2 regions of the Paenibacillus sp. genome follow, and region 1 is predicted to be linked to the other one. Evidence: riboswitches for the same ligand, from Rfam matches in the RefSeq annotation. Region 1 holds a riboswitch; the other holds the start of a gene.

Region 1 (5,791 bases):
CAGCCCGCCCACGATCATGGCCGAAATCGTATTGCCGGCTTCCAGCTGCGAGCCTTTGCACACCGCTTCGTTTTGGTAAAACACGATATTGTTTTTCGAATACAGCTGGCTCTGGAGCACGCCCTCTTTCCGGATCAGAATATCCCCGTTGGACATGACCGTGGACAGCTGGCATTTCGGAATATCCATCTGCACGACGGTTTCCTCGCTCCGTTTGATCGTTTCGGACGTTTCGCCGAGCATCTGCTGAAGCTCGTTCAAGAACGCGATCGGATCGACCTGAAGGAAGCAGGAGGGACGAAGGAGCGCGAGCAGCCGCTGCTTCAGCGTCTCCAAATGTCCGCTTTGAATGTTCTGGATCGTCGCGATGCAGCCCAGTATCTCCTTCGCGCATACCGGGATGTCCTTGAATTTCGTGTCCGCCAGCAGCTGGAGCGATTGCCCGGAGGGAACCGACGCCCCGCGGGAAGCGAGCGTGTCGGTGAGCATTTTCCACGCGTTGCGCAGCGAGAGCAGCTGCTCGTTCAATTTTTTCGTGAAGTTGTACAGCCGGTTGTACAGCACGCCGAAGTGGCCGGAGTACAGCTTGCCGCCGATGACGTTGCCTTTGATGAAAATGCTGCCGGTCGCCGTGACCGTGGCGTTATACACGCTGCCGAACACATGGACGTTGCCCAGCGCTTCGACGACCATGCCGTCCGTGACGTCGCCGTAGACGTACACGTCGCCGGAGAAAAAGATGTTGCCCGTCTTCAAGTCGACGTTCCCCGGAACGACGTAAAACGGGTTGATGCTGACCAGCTTGATGCGTCCTCCGCCCGTAATGCGCGGACGGCCTTCTTTCAACGCGATGACGTTCGTGCCGTCCACGATCTGCGTGTGGTCCTTGGCGACGAGGATCAAATCCTTCGCTGGTCTCGGCTCGATGACCGAGCCGAAAATATCATAACCGGCCTCCCCTGCGATCATAGGTATTTTGCGGGCGACGGTTTCGCCCTTCTGCGCGGATGGGATCTTCAAATGATTGCGGAAGTCGATCGAGCCGTTCACTTCCTCGAAACTGCTTTCTACCTTCTCGTTGAAGAGCAGTTCGATTTGGGCGTCTCGGCTTTGTACCGGGGGACGGCCCTCCGCGATGACGACCGGCTTGTGCGTCGGCTGCAGCAGCTCCGCTTCGATCGCCCTGCGGTTGTACGAGAACAATTTTTTTTCGTGGAGTACGGTTTGGACGTCGCTCAGCTCGAGCTCCTGCACGACGCGTTCGGGGTCTTCGACGGCTTCGACGACGAGCTCGCCGCTCGCTTCTTGGTCCAGCAGTTTCCAGGCGAAGCGCCGCTTCGCGAAGAGATGAAACCATGCAGTCATGCGGTCGTCGGCGATTTCGATTCGAAACAGGGGCTCCGGCGCGACGGACCATTCGATCTCGTCATCCGGATGAACGACGACGCGCCCCTTCCTCGGCACGCCATTGACGCGAAGCTCGACCGGATCGACGGCTTCGAGGATGACGGGGCTGTTCTGTTCGTCGGGGACGAGGCGAATGTCCCCGTTCTCGATTTTGGCGGCGCTCATGCCGAAGCGGAGGGAGGGATCGTCGGGCGCGCTTTCCTCCGCTTCGAGGCCGCCGAGATCCAGCTTGTTGATCAGCCGGATCATGTCCTGTTCCGATAAGGCCATAGGGCATATACCTTCCTTTCCGAAAATAAAAGAAACTACCCCAGCGGGATAGTTTCTGCCCTAATCCCTACTTTTCGGTAACCCGGCCACCATAGATTCGTCATCCTTAGGTCCGAGGCTTTGCGTCTCCGCCTTTCGACGGATTTGCCATTATCGAAGCAGTGATATATTTGGTTGATAGAGCGATTTCGAATGTTGTCGATTTTTTGTAGGTAATGTTGATTATAAGCGCATTTTATTCGACAGTCAACAATTGGTATTTTAGAGCGGAAGTATGAAGATAGACGTGGAAAAATCGGGCGTTGGCATTATTTTTGCGGGATGAAAGCGCTGGTTTTCAGGGTCTTATTTCCTATTTACATGGGGGTTGTCCGTCATGCTCCGGCGGGGGACGGCGGTGTCGAATTTTGCAATCGAACGCTCGCCGGGGGGTTACCCCAGCGAGTCGAGCAATTGCGCGAGCGGCTTCTCCTCGAACGACCGGAGCCGGGCGTCGTAGCGCTCGAACTGCAGCGCCTCCGTCATCGGGTTCGGCACGATGACGCAGCGGACGCCGGCCGCGACCGCGGACCGCGCGCCGTTGGCGGAATCCTCGAAGGCGACCGCTTCTTCCGGCGCGACGCCGAGCCGCTCCGCGGCGAGCCGGTATAAGGCCGGGTCGGGCTTCACCCGTTCGACGTCGTCTTGGGTGCACAGCGTTTCGAAAAAGTCGGCCAACTCATGCGTTTCCAGGAAAGGTTCGACCCAAGAACGCGGGCTGCTCGTGGCGAGCCCGATCCGCAGCCCGAGCTCGCGCGCCTCCCGCAAATAGCTAACGACGCCTTCCCTCGGCCGCAGCGCGGCCGCTTTCTCGTGGTGGCGCAGAATCGCGGCCTTCTTGATGCCGTCCAACACTTCCTCCGAACCGACCTTCTCCATGATATAGCGGAACATGCCGTCGTCGTAGGTGCCGATGCCTTGGGCGAAGACGGACAGCGGCAGCTCGACGCCGTGTTCGGCGAGCGTTTCCCTGAAGCTCTCGTACCATACGGATTCCGTATCCAAAATCGTACCGTCGAAATCGAAAATTACGGCTCGAATCATCAGCTTTTCTCTCCTCCGATTATGCGCAAAACTGAGCAAAACAAGTCTTTCTCTCTCGCTTCTCGTTTGTTAGGATGGTAAAGTATAAGGCGCGTTACACGCCCGGCGAGTTACTGGCATTTTACCATACATGCGCGGCAAAATCTTGAAGGCAGGTGATTTCCGTGTCGTTATCGCGAACCGTCGTCAAACGGCAAATTCGGGACCGGCGGAGAAGGTGGCTGAAGCGGGCGTTTTGGCTCCTTGCGACGGCAACGCTCGCGGGGACGCTGGGTTCGTGGCTTTGGGATTGGACCGGCACGCCGGTCTATTTAGAATAGGAGGCTGCGACGGATGGGCATTTTGCGGAACGATTGGGAGCAGCAGGTAGGCGACCAATTCGAGCAGCCGTACTATTTGCGGCTTCGAGCATTTCTCAAAGAGGAATATCGAACGAAGACGATTTATCCGGAACCGCACGACATTTTCAATGCGCTGCACGCGACGCCGTACGGATCGACCAAGGTCGTCATCCTCGGGCAGGACCCGTATCACGGGCCGGGGCAGGCGCACGGGCTTAGCTTTTCCGTGAAGCCCGGCGTGCCGTCGCCGCCGTCGCTGCAAAATATTTTCAAAGAGTTGAGAGACGACGTCGGCGCGCCGATCCCGAATCACGGCCACTTGGCTTCGTGGGCGGAGCAGGGCGTGCTGCTGCTCAACGCGGTGCTGACCGTGCGCGAAGGGGAGCCGAACTCGCATAAGGGACAAGGCTGGGAGACGTTCACGGACCGCGTCGTCGAGGCGCTCAACGCGCGCGAGGAGCCGCTCGCGTTCGTCCTCTGGGGAAGCCACGCCCAGGCGAAAGGCGCCCGCATCGACGGCGGGAAGCATCTCGTCATCCGTTCGCCGCACCCGAGCCCGCTGTCGGCGCATCGCGGGTTTTTCGGCAGCAAGCCGTTTTCCCGCATCAACGCGTGGCTTTCCGCCCAGGGGCGCGAGCCGATCGATTGGACGATCCGGAATCTTTAAGCGGCGCCTTCGCCGTCACATCGCTTGGTCCGCCGGCGTCGTGACGGGATAGGGCCGCTTTTTCACTTTAATCGTAACGACGCCGCCTTTGCCGAACACCTTCGTTTCCGCATGGAACGCCGCCTCGAACATTTTTTTCTTCTCTTCGAATTGGGCGACCGACATGCCCGGCCTCAGGCGGTAACGGAACACATAGTACAGGTCGTCCTCCGTGGCGGACAGCGACAGCAGCAGCGGGAACAGCTTGTCTTTGCGGGGCCTCACGTACAGGTTCGTCAGTTCGAACGTTTGCCGCATGCGGCGAACGTACCGGCTGCGCCAATGCGAGCGCCACGCCCCGTACGCGATCAAGCCGGCCGCGGCGAGCCACCACCACCGCTCCGCGAAGCCGCTCGCCCCGGCCAGCCACGAGCCCCCGCCGGGAAACAACGCCTCGAACATGCGCCTCTCCTCCTTTGCGACCGCAACCGGTCTCTTTGTCCCATTGTATTCGCCCTCACCCCGGGGTTATGCTTGCGCTCCCAGCGGGCCTTCTGGCCCCGCCGCAGAAGGTGTTTCCCGCACCAAAGTTTGGTACAATGATCAAGTAAAGTCAGGATACGTATCGGAGGTGCCGAAGAGAAGTGAAAATGAGAGTTTCCAGTGTGCAGTACCATCTGCATACGATCCAGAGCTTCGACGAGTTCCGCGCGCAGGTGGAGCATTATGTGAAAACGGCGCAAGAGTTCGGCACGGAGTTTTTACTGTTTCCCGAGTTTTTCACGACCCAGCTGCTGTCGATCCCGAACGCGGCCGGAACCGCGAGCGGCATCGAAGAGCTGCCGAAATATACGGAAGCGTACCGCGAGCTGTTCGTCCGCTTAGCGAAAGAAACCGGCATGTATATTATCGCCGGCACGCACGTGTTGGAGCGCGGCGGTTATTTGTATAACACGGCGCATTTGTTCAAACCCGACGGGACGGTCGGGGAGCAGCCGAAGCTGCACATCACGCCGACCGAGGTGACGGAGTGGAACGTGCGCGGCGGCGATTCGTTCCAAGTGTTCGAGACGGAGAAAGGGACGATTGCGATCCTTACGTGCTACGACATCGAATTTCCGGAAATTGTCCGGATGGCGAAGGCGCGGGGGGCGGACGTCATTTTTTGCCCGTCGTGCACGGACGACCGCCATGGGTTTTACCGCGTCCGGTACACGAGTCACGCGCGCGCCGTCGAGAATCAAGTGTACGTCGTGACGGCCGGCACGGTCGGCAGCCTGCCGACGGTCGACTTCATGCGGCTCAATTACGGCCAATCGGCGATTCTTGCGCCGAACGACATCCCGTTCCCGCCGGCCGGCATCATTGCCGAGGGCGTCGTGAACGACGACATGATCGTGACCGGCGATTTGAATCTGCAGCTGCTTTACGAGGTGCGCGAGCGGGGCAGCGTCACGACGTGGCGCGACCGCCGCACAGATTTGTACACCGACTGGAAGTGAGGCGAGCGTAATGGCGGCATATCGCTCCGAATATTTCGCGTTCGATCGGGAGGGCCGGCCGATGAAGGCGGTCATCCGCAATTACGGGCCGGACGATTTCGACGCGCTGATCGACATTCAGCGGGAATGTTTCCCGCCGCCGTTCCCTTCGGAGCTGTGGTGGACGAAGGAGCAGCTCGCGTCCCACGTGCGCTTGTTCCCCGAAGGCGCGGTGTGCGTCGAGGCGGACGGCAAGCTCGTCGGCTCGATGACCGGCCTCATCGTCCAATACGACCCTGCGGAGGCGGCGCACACGTGGGCGGAGACGACGGGCGAGGGCACGATTTCGACGCACGACCCGAACGGGGACACGCTGTACATCGTCGACGTCAGCGTCCGCCCCGGGTACCGCCAGTACGGGTTCGGCAAAGCGATGGCGTACGCGCTGTACCACCTGGTCGTCGAGAAGAAGCTTAAGCGGCTGCTCGGCGGCGGGCGCATGTCGGGGTATCATCGGTACGCGGACGAGCTGTCGGCGGAGGAATACGCGGAGGCCGTCGTCG
Region 2 (5,791 bases), on a different contig from region 1:
GGCCGGCTCAAGCGCTTCGGCGAGGCCGAGACGCCCGTACTGCCGAAGCACGGCGTCCCAGCCGTCGACCATGCCCGGCACTGTCAAAGCGGCCAGAGGCCCGCGTACCGGTATGGCGTCGAGTCCGGCGTAACGGGCAAGGGTAGCGGCGTATGCGGAACGCCCGCTTGCGTTGTACGCCCGCACCTTTCCTTCCCCGGCGCGGCAGACGAGCCAGAACGCATCGCCGCCGAGCCCCGTCATATGAGGATAGACGACCGCCAAACACGCGCTGACCGCCACCGCGGCATCGAACGCGTTGCCGCCTCGAGCGAGCGCGCGCGCTCCCGCCGCCGAAGCCAAGTAATGGGGGCTGACGACCATCGCTTTCGTACCTTTGAACGTTTGCTGCATCTCGGTCCACTCCTCACATAGTAAAGGCGAGGCCTGCGGATCGGTTCCGCAGGCCTCTTGGGTCAAAAGGGTTTACGATTTGTTCGTCGTGTTGTCATTCAAGGAAGCCGGCTGAACGAACGGCAGCGCGTAGACGATTTTCACCGTCTGACCTTCGTAGCTCGCCAGATACACAAGCTGCTGCGTCGTAAAACCGGTTCCGTTCTTGGTGAAATTCGTTTGCAGCTTCTGCTCGAACGACGTGCCGTTGATCGTGTAGCGCAGCGTGTAGTTTTGCTGCACGTTGCCGCCGTTCGCCGACGTTCCGGTCCACGTGGACTCGATGCCGCTTTCGTCCACGACGCCCGTCGTTTCGGCCGGAATCGACGGCGCCGGAGCGGCCGGGGCGGCCGGAGCGGCGAGCGTGAACGTCTTCGTCCATCCTTCCAGCGTTACCGTCACGTCGGTGGACGTCCCCGGCAGTAAGCCCGCGCGCTGCACCGTCTCCGACGACTTCGCGCCGTTGCTGTACGTCTTCTCGACGGCGAAGTCGACGCTGTACGTCGGCGCTTCGTACGTCCATACCGGCTCCGCGGCGGTCAGCGCGAAGTCCCGCAGCACGACCGGAGGCGCGATTTCGAAGCCCGATGCGGCGTATACCGCGTCCCCCGCAACCTGCGCCAAGGTCGGCTCCGCCACGACCTCCCTCACCTCGTCGTCCCACACTTTCACCAATTGGTACGAGAACGAGAACAAATTCGATACGCGGTCGTACGCGTCCCAAGAGAGATTCGTATATTCGTAATACTTAATGAACGGCACGTGCACGACTTGCGCGGCCGCGGATGCGGCCCGCGTATGGACGGCGCCCGCCGTCTTGCCGTTCATGTAAACCGTATATGCGTCGACATTGAACGCCACGTCGCCGGTTTGCGAGCCGACGGACGTCGGGTAGCGGTACGTCCACGTTCGATCGCCGATTTTCGTAAGCTGCGCCGATGCGCTGACGTCTTGTCCGTTGACGAGCAGCACGAGCTTCGGACCGTCGATCGTGACGGTGCCCGTGAGCACGACGTCGGTCGCGTAGTGAGCGAGCGTCGGAATGAAATCCGGGCTGATCGCGCCCGTCATGCGCTGCTGTTCCGTCCTGCCTGTCTCCTTGGCTTCCGCCGCCGTTTTCGCGGCCGCCGCGGCGTCCAGCGCGCCCGCGCCGCAGCCGAACAGCATGAAGCCGGCCAATCCGGCCGCCCCGACTTTGCTTGCCCATGTTCCGTTCTGAATGATTTTCATCTGGTTGTCTCCTCTTAGGTCGATGTCGCTAAGAGGGCCGGTTACACTATTCGCTCCGCATACCCTAAGTGTCCATGTACAGGGCAGGCTTCTTCGCATCCCGCTATATCGCAGACTTCATTATAGGGGGCGATTCGCCGCCGCACAAGACGGGGAACCATCATTTTGAATCGCGTAAATTATGTCAGCTGCGTCCGCTCGTCCGCGATTTGTCGAAGCCATCGGAGCAGCCTTCGATCTTGCCCGGGGCCCGCGACGACGGATACGCCGACCGGCAAGCCGCCGACGTCGCCCCACGGCAGCGTCGCCTGGGGCAATCCGGCGAGGCCCGCGATGCAGCACAGCTGCAGCGTTCGGCTGCGCAGCCGCTCCAGCGCTTCTCCGCCCGCTCCCCGCCGCGGCGCGGGACCCGGCGTCGTCGGCAGAACGAGAACGCCGTCTTCGCCGAGAACGTCGACGAGCCGTTCGCGAATGACCGAGCGCATCGCCGTCTTCGCCGCGCTCGCGGCGTCGTCGACCGTGCTCGCCCACGCGAACCTCTCGGCGATGCCGGGACCGAAGCGCGGCTTCACCCGTTCGATCCAAGCGCCGTGCGTCCGCCATATTTCCGACGCCTGCAAAATCCGGAACGCGCGCATCCATTCCTCGAGCCCCTCCGGCGCGAGCGTCGTCTCCTCTTGCGAATCGGCGCGCGCCGCGAGCTCGCGAACGAGACCCAGCAGCGTCGGCTCGCACTCCGGCGCGAGCAGCGCGCAGGCGTCGAGCGGCATGATCGCCCGGCGGAACGGCGCCGCGTCGTCCGGCTGCTCCAGCAGCGCTGCGCCGACAGCTTCCAGCGTGCGCGCGTCCCGCGCCATCCAGCCGACCGTATCGAACGACGGCGCGAGCGGAATGACGCCGTCCTCGGACACGGCGCCGTGCGTCGGCCGGAACCCGTAAATGCCGCAATACGCGGACGGCACGCGCACGGACCCGCCCGTATCGGTGCCGATGGCGAAATCCGTCAGCTCCCCGGCGACGGCCGAAGCCGAGCCGCTGGACGACCCGCCGGGAATATGCTCCGGCGCCTTCGGATTTACCGGCGTGCCGTAGTGGTAATTCTCGCCGTTCAAGCTGTACATCAGCTCATCGGTATGCGTCATGCCCGTGAGCCGGGCGCCCGCGCGCAGCAGCCGCACAATCGCTTCCGCGTCGCGTGCCGAGGGGGCGTGCGTCCGCTTCCAATCCGGATGGCCCGCGCCGGCGGTGTAGCCTCGAACCTCGAACACGTCCTTCGCCGCGAACGTCAGAGCGTTCAGTACGCCATGACCGATCGGGTCCCTTCGAACGTCAGGCGCGCATACCGCTCCCCACGGGTCCGCCTTCCCCGCCGCGGTCACGGCCTGCCGGCGGCGGCATCCCGCTTGCGTACCGGCGCCATCCATCCTAATGAGCGTTCCATCGACATCCTCGCCTTTCGTTCGAAACTGGTTTCATTATATCGGGATGCGGCAACCGCCGAAATACGATTCGGTCAAGTTTGGTACCGAGACTAAATTTCGGGGGCGCATTTTGGTTCCCCGTCTAATTGCCTCCGTTTGCATAAAAAAGGAAGCGGATTGACAAACTTTGGGTACGACTATAGCGGATAAGGGATGTCAGATGATGCGAGACGGCGGGATCAAAGATCGCTTAACCAGTAAAGAAGGAACCTCGACGAAGCCGTCCTCCGCCGCGCTGGTCGATCGCTTGGATCGGAACGTGGAAGCGGTGCGGGAAGCGTTCTCGAACTGCGACGACGTCGTCTTCCGCATGCTGGAATCGGAGAACGGGACGAAAGCATGCCTCGTTTATATTGCCGGTCTGGCGGAGACGAAAGAGCTGAGCGAGCATGCGCTCCGCCCGTTCTTGGACGGCGCGGTATCCGCCGGGGGGAACGGTTCGGCCGCCTCCCGATTGAACGAGCACCTGCTGTCGGTGGCGGCGGCGTCCGTCGCCGAGACGTTGGACGCGGTCATCGCGGAGGTGACCGAAGGCGGCGCGGCGCTGCTCGTCGACGGCATTGCCGAAGCGATCGCGCTGCGCGTGCCGGGCGCCACCCGGCGAGCGGTGCAGGAATCTACGACGGAAGTGAGCATCCGCGGACCGAAAGAATCGTTCACGGAGGACATTCAAGTCAACACGTCGCTGCTGCGGCTCAAGATCAAGACGACGGATCTGAAAATGGTCTCCCTTCGCGTCGGAGAGCGCACGCATACGAATGTCATCGTCGCTTACCTGCAGGGCGTCGCGAACCCCGGCGTCGTCGCGGAAGCGATGCAGCGCATTCGCTCCATACGGATCGACGGCGTGCTGGAAAGCGGATATATCGAGGAGTGCATCGAGGACGATCCGCATTCCCCGTTCCCGCAAATGCAGTACACCGAAAGGCCCGACACGGCCGCCGCCATGCTGCTCGAAGGCCGCGTCGTCATTCTCGTCGACGGGACGCCGAACGTCTTGACCGGTCCGATCACGTTCTGGCAGCTGATGCATTCGAGCGAAGATTATTACGAAAGGTACTATGTGGCGAATTTGCTGCGCATGCTTCGGTACGCCTTTCTTTTCTTGGCGCTGTATTTGCCGGCATTATATATCGCCGTCACTACGTTCCATCAAGACATGCTGCCGACGAGCCTCATGTTCAGCATCGCGGCGGCGCGGGAGCCGATTCCGTTCCCCGCCTTGATCGAAGCGCTTATCATGGAGATTTCGTTCGAAGCGCTCCGGGAAGCGGGCATCCGGCTGCCGAGGGTGATCGGGCAGGCCGTGAGCATTCTCGGCGCGCTCGTCATCGGGCAGGCGGCCGTCCAGGCGGGCATCGTTTCCGCGCCGGTCGTCATCGTCGTGTCGCTCACGGGAATCGCGTCGTTCACGATTCCGCGCTTCAATCTCGCCATTTCGATCCGGATGCTCCGGTTCCCGCTGATGCTGCTCGGCAGCATCTTCGGCGTGTACGGCATCGTGCTCGGCACCGTATGGATCGTGCTCCATTTGTGCAAATTGACGTCATTCGGCGTGCCGTATTTGACGGGCGTCACCCCGTTCCGATCCGGAGATCAGAAAGATATTCTCCTCCGCGTCCCATGGTGGTCGATGCGGCGCCGGCCCTCCTTCCTCTCCCGCAGAAACCGGAGACGAGTCGGCGGCGACGGAGCGGCGCCGACATGAGAGGGGCGGCCGCTGTCTCGCTGTGCGTCTGCATGGCGCTGCTGCTGACGGGTTGTTGGGATCGGAGAGAAATCAACGACGTCGCCTTCGTCGTCGGCACCGCCATCGATCTCGAGAAAGACGGCTACCGCGGCACGCTGCAAATTCCGCTCGTCGGCCAAATGGGCGGCCCGCAGGGCGGCGGCGGCGGCACGTCCGGCTCGAAGGCGTGGCATATCGAGTCCGCGTTCGGCAAAACGATTCGCGGCGCAACGGAAGCGCTGCAGGACCATTTGTCCCGCGTGCTCAATTTCTCCCACCGACGCGTGTTCGTCATCGGTATGCCGTTGGCCAGCCAAGGGGTCATGCCGTTTTTCGACGCCGTCTTTCGCATTCCGCAAAACCGGCTGAGCGCATTCCCGCTCGTCGCCATAGGGGATGCGAAGGACATTTTGACCGCCGACGCGCCGATCGAGAAAATGCCCGCGGAGATGCTCCGAGAGGTTGCGCAGCTCGCCACCGTCGATCCGATCAATTTGCGAATCTTCTTCTATTCGCTGCTGACGGAAGGCATCGATCCGATCGCGCCGGCCGTGAAGCGGATCAGCTCCGCGACGAATATCAAGAAGTCGAAATCGACGATCGAGCTGGCCGGCGTCGCCTTGTTCCGCCACGATCGGCTCGCGGCGATCTTATCGGAGGACGACGCGCTGGGGCTCTTGATCGCGATGAACCAGGCGCGATCGCCGCTCATCGACGTGAAACCGCCGCACGGCGCGAAAGGAACGATCATGATTCAGCTTCAACAGTCCATAACGAGCATCGAGCCGAAGGTCAAAGGCGCACGCATCGGCTTCGACGTGACGATCATGGCGCACGGGAACGTCGCCGAAAAAATGTCGGACTACCCGACCTCGACGACCGTCCAACGCGACGCATTGGAGCGGGCGGTCGAATCGAG

What was found. A riboswitch is a leader RNA that binds a small molecule or an ion and turns the genes downstream of it on or off. The one in region 1 is predicted to bind cyclic di-GMP.
Region 2: linked by a shared signal. The riboswitch ahead of VE009_RS22895 (hypothetical protein) and the one ahead of VE009_RS08785 (FapA family protein) in region 1 are both predicted to bind cyclic di-GMP.

The regions. Positions count from the first base shown of each region.
Region 1 is NZ_DASQNA010000017.1:91,530-97,320, forward strand. Features, by position in the region: gene VE009_RS08785 (FapA family protein) at 1-1,677, opposite strand, end outside; cyclic di-GMP riboswitch class I at 1,751-1,836, opposite strand; gene VE009_RS08790 (HAD family hydrolase) at 2,110-2,760, opposite strand; gene VE009_RS08795 (hypothetical protein) at 2,925-3,080, shown strand; gene VE009_RS08800 (uracil-DNA glycosylase) at 3,094-3,768, shown strand; gene VE009_RS08805 (hypothetical protein) at 3,784-4,209, opposite strand; gene VE009_RS08810 (carbon-nitrogen hydrolase family protein) at 4,392-5,249, shown strand; gene VE009_RS08815 (GNAT family N-acetyltransferase) at 5,260-5,791, shown strand, end outside.
Region 2 is NZ_DASQNA010000041.1:133,549-139,339, reverse strand. Features, by position in the region: gene ggt (gamma-glutamyltransferase) at 1-393, opposite strand, end outside; gene VE009_RS22895 (hypothetical protein) at 466-1,662, opposite strand; cyclic di-GMP riboswitch class II at 1,689-1,772, opposite strand; gene VE009_RS22890 (amidase) at 1,842-3,086, opposite strand; gene VE009_RS22885 (spore germination protein) at 3,304-4,851, shown strand; gene VE009_RS22880 (Ger(x)C family spore germination protein) at 4,848-5,791, shown strand, end outside.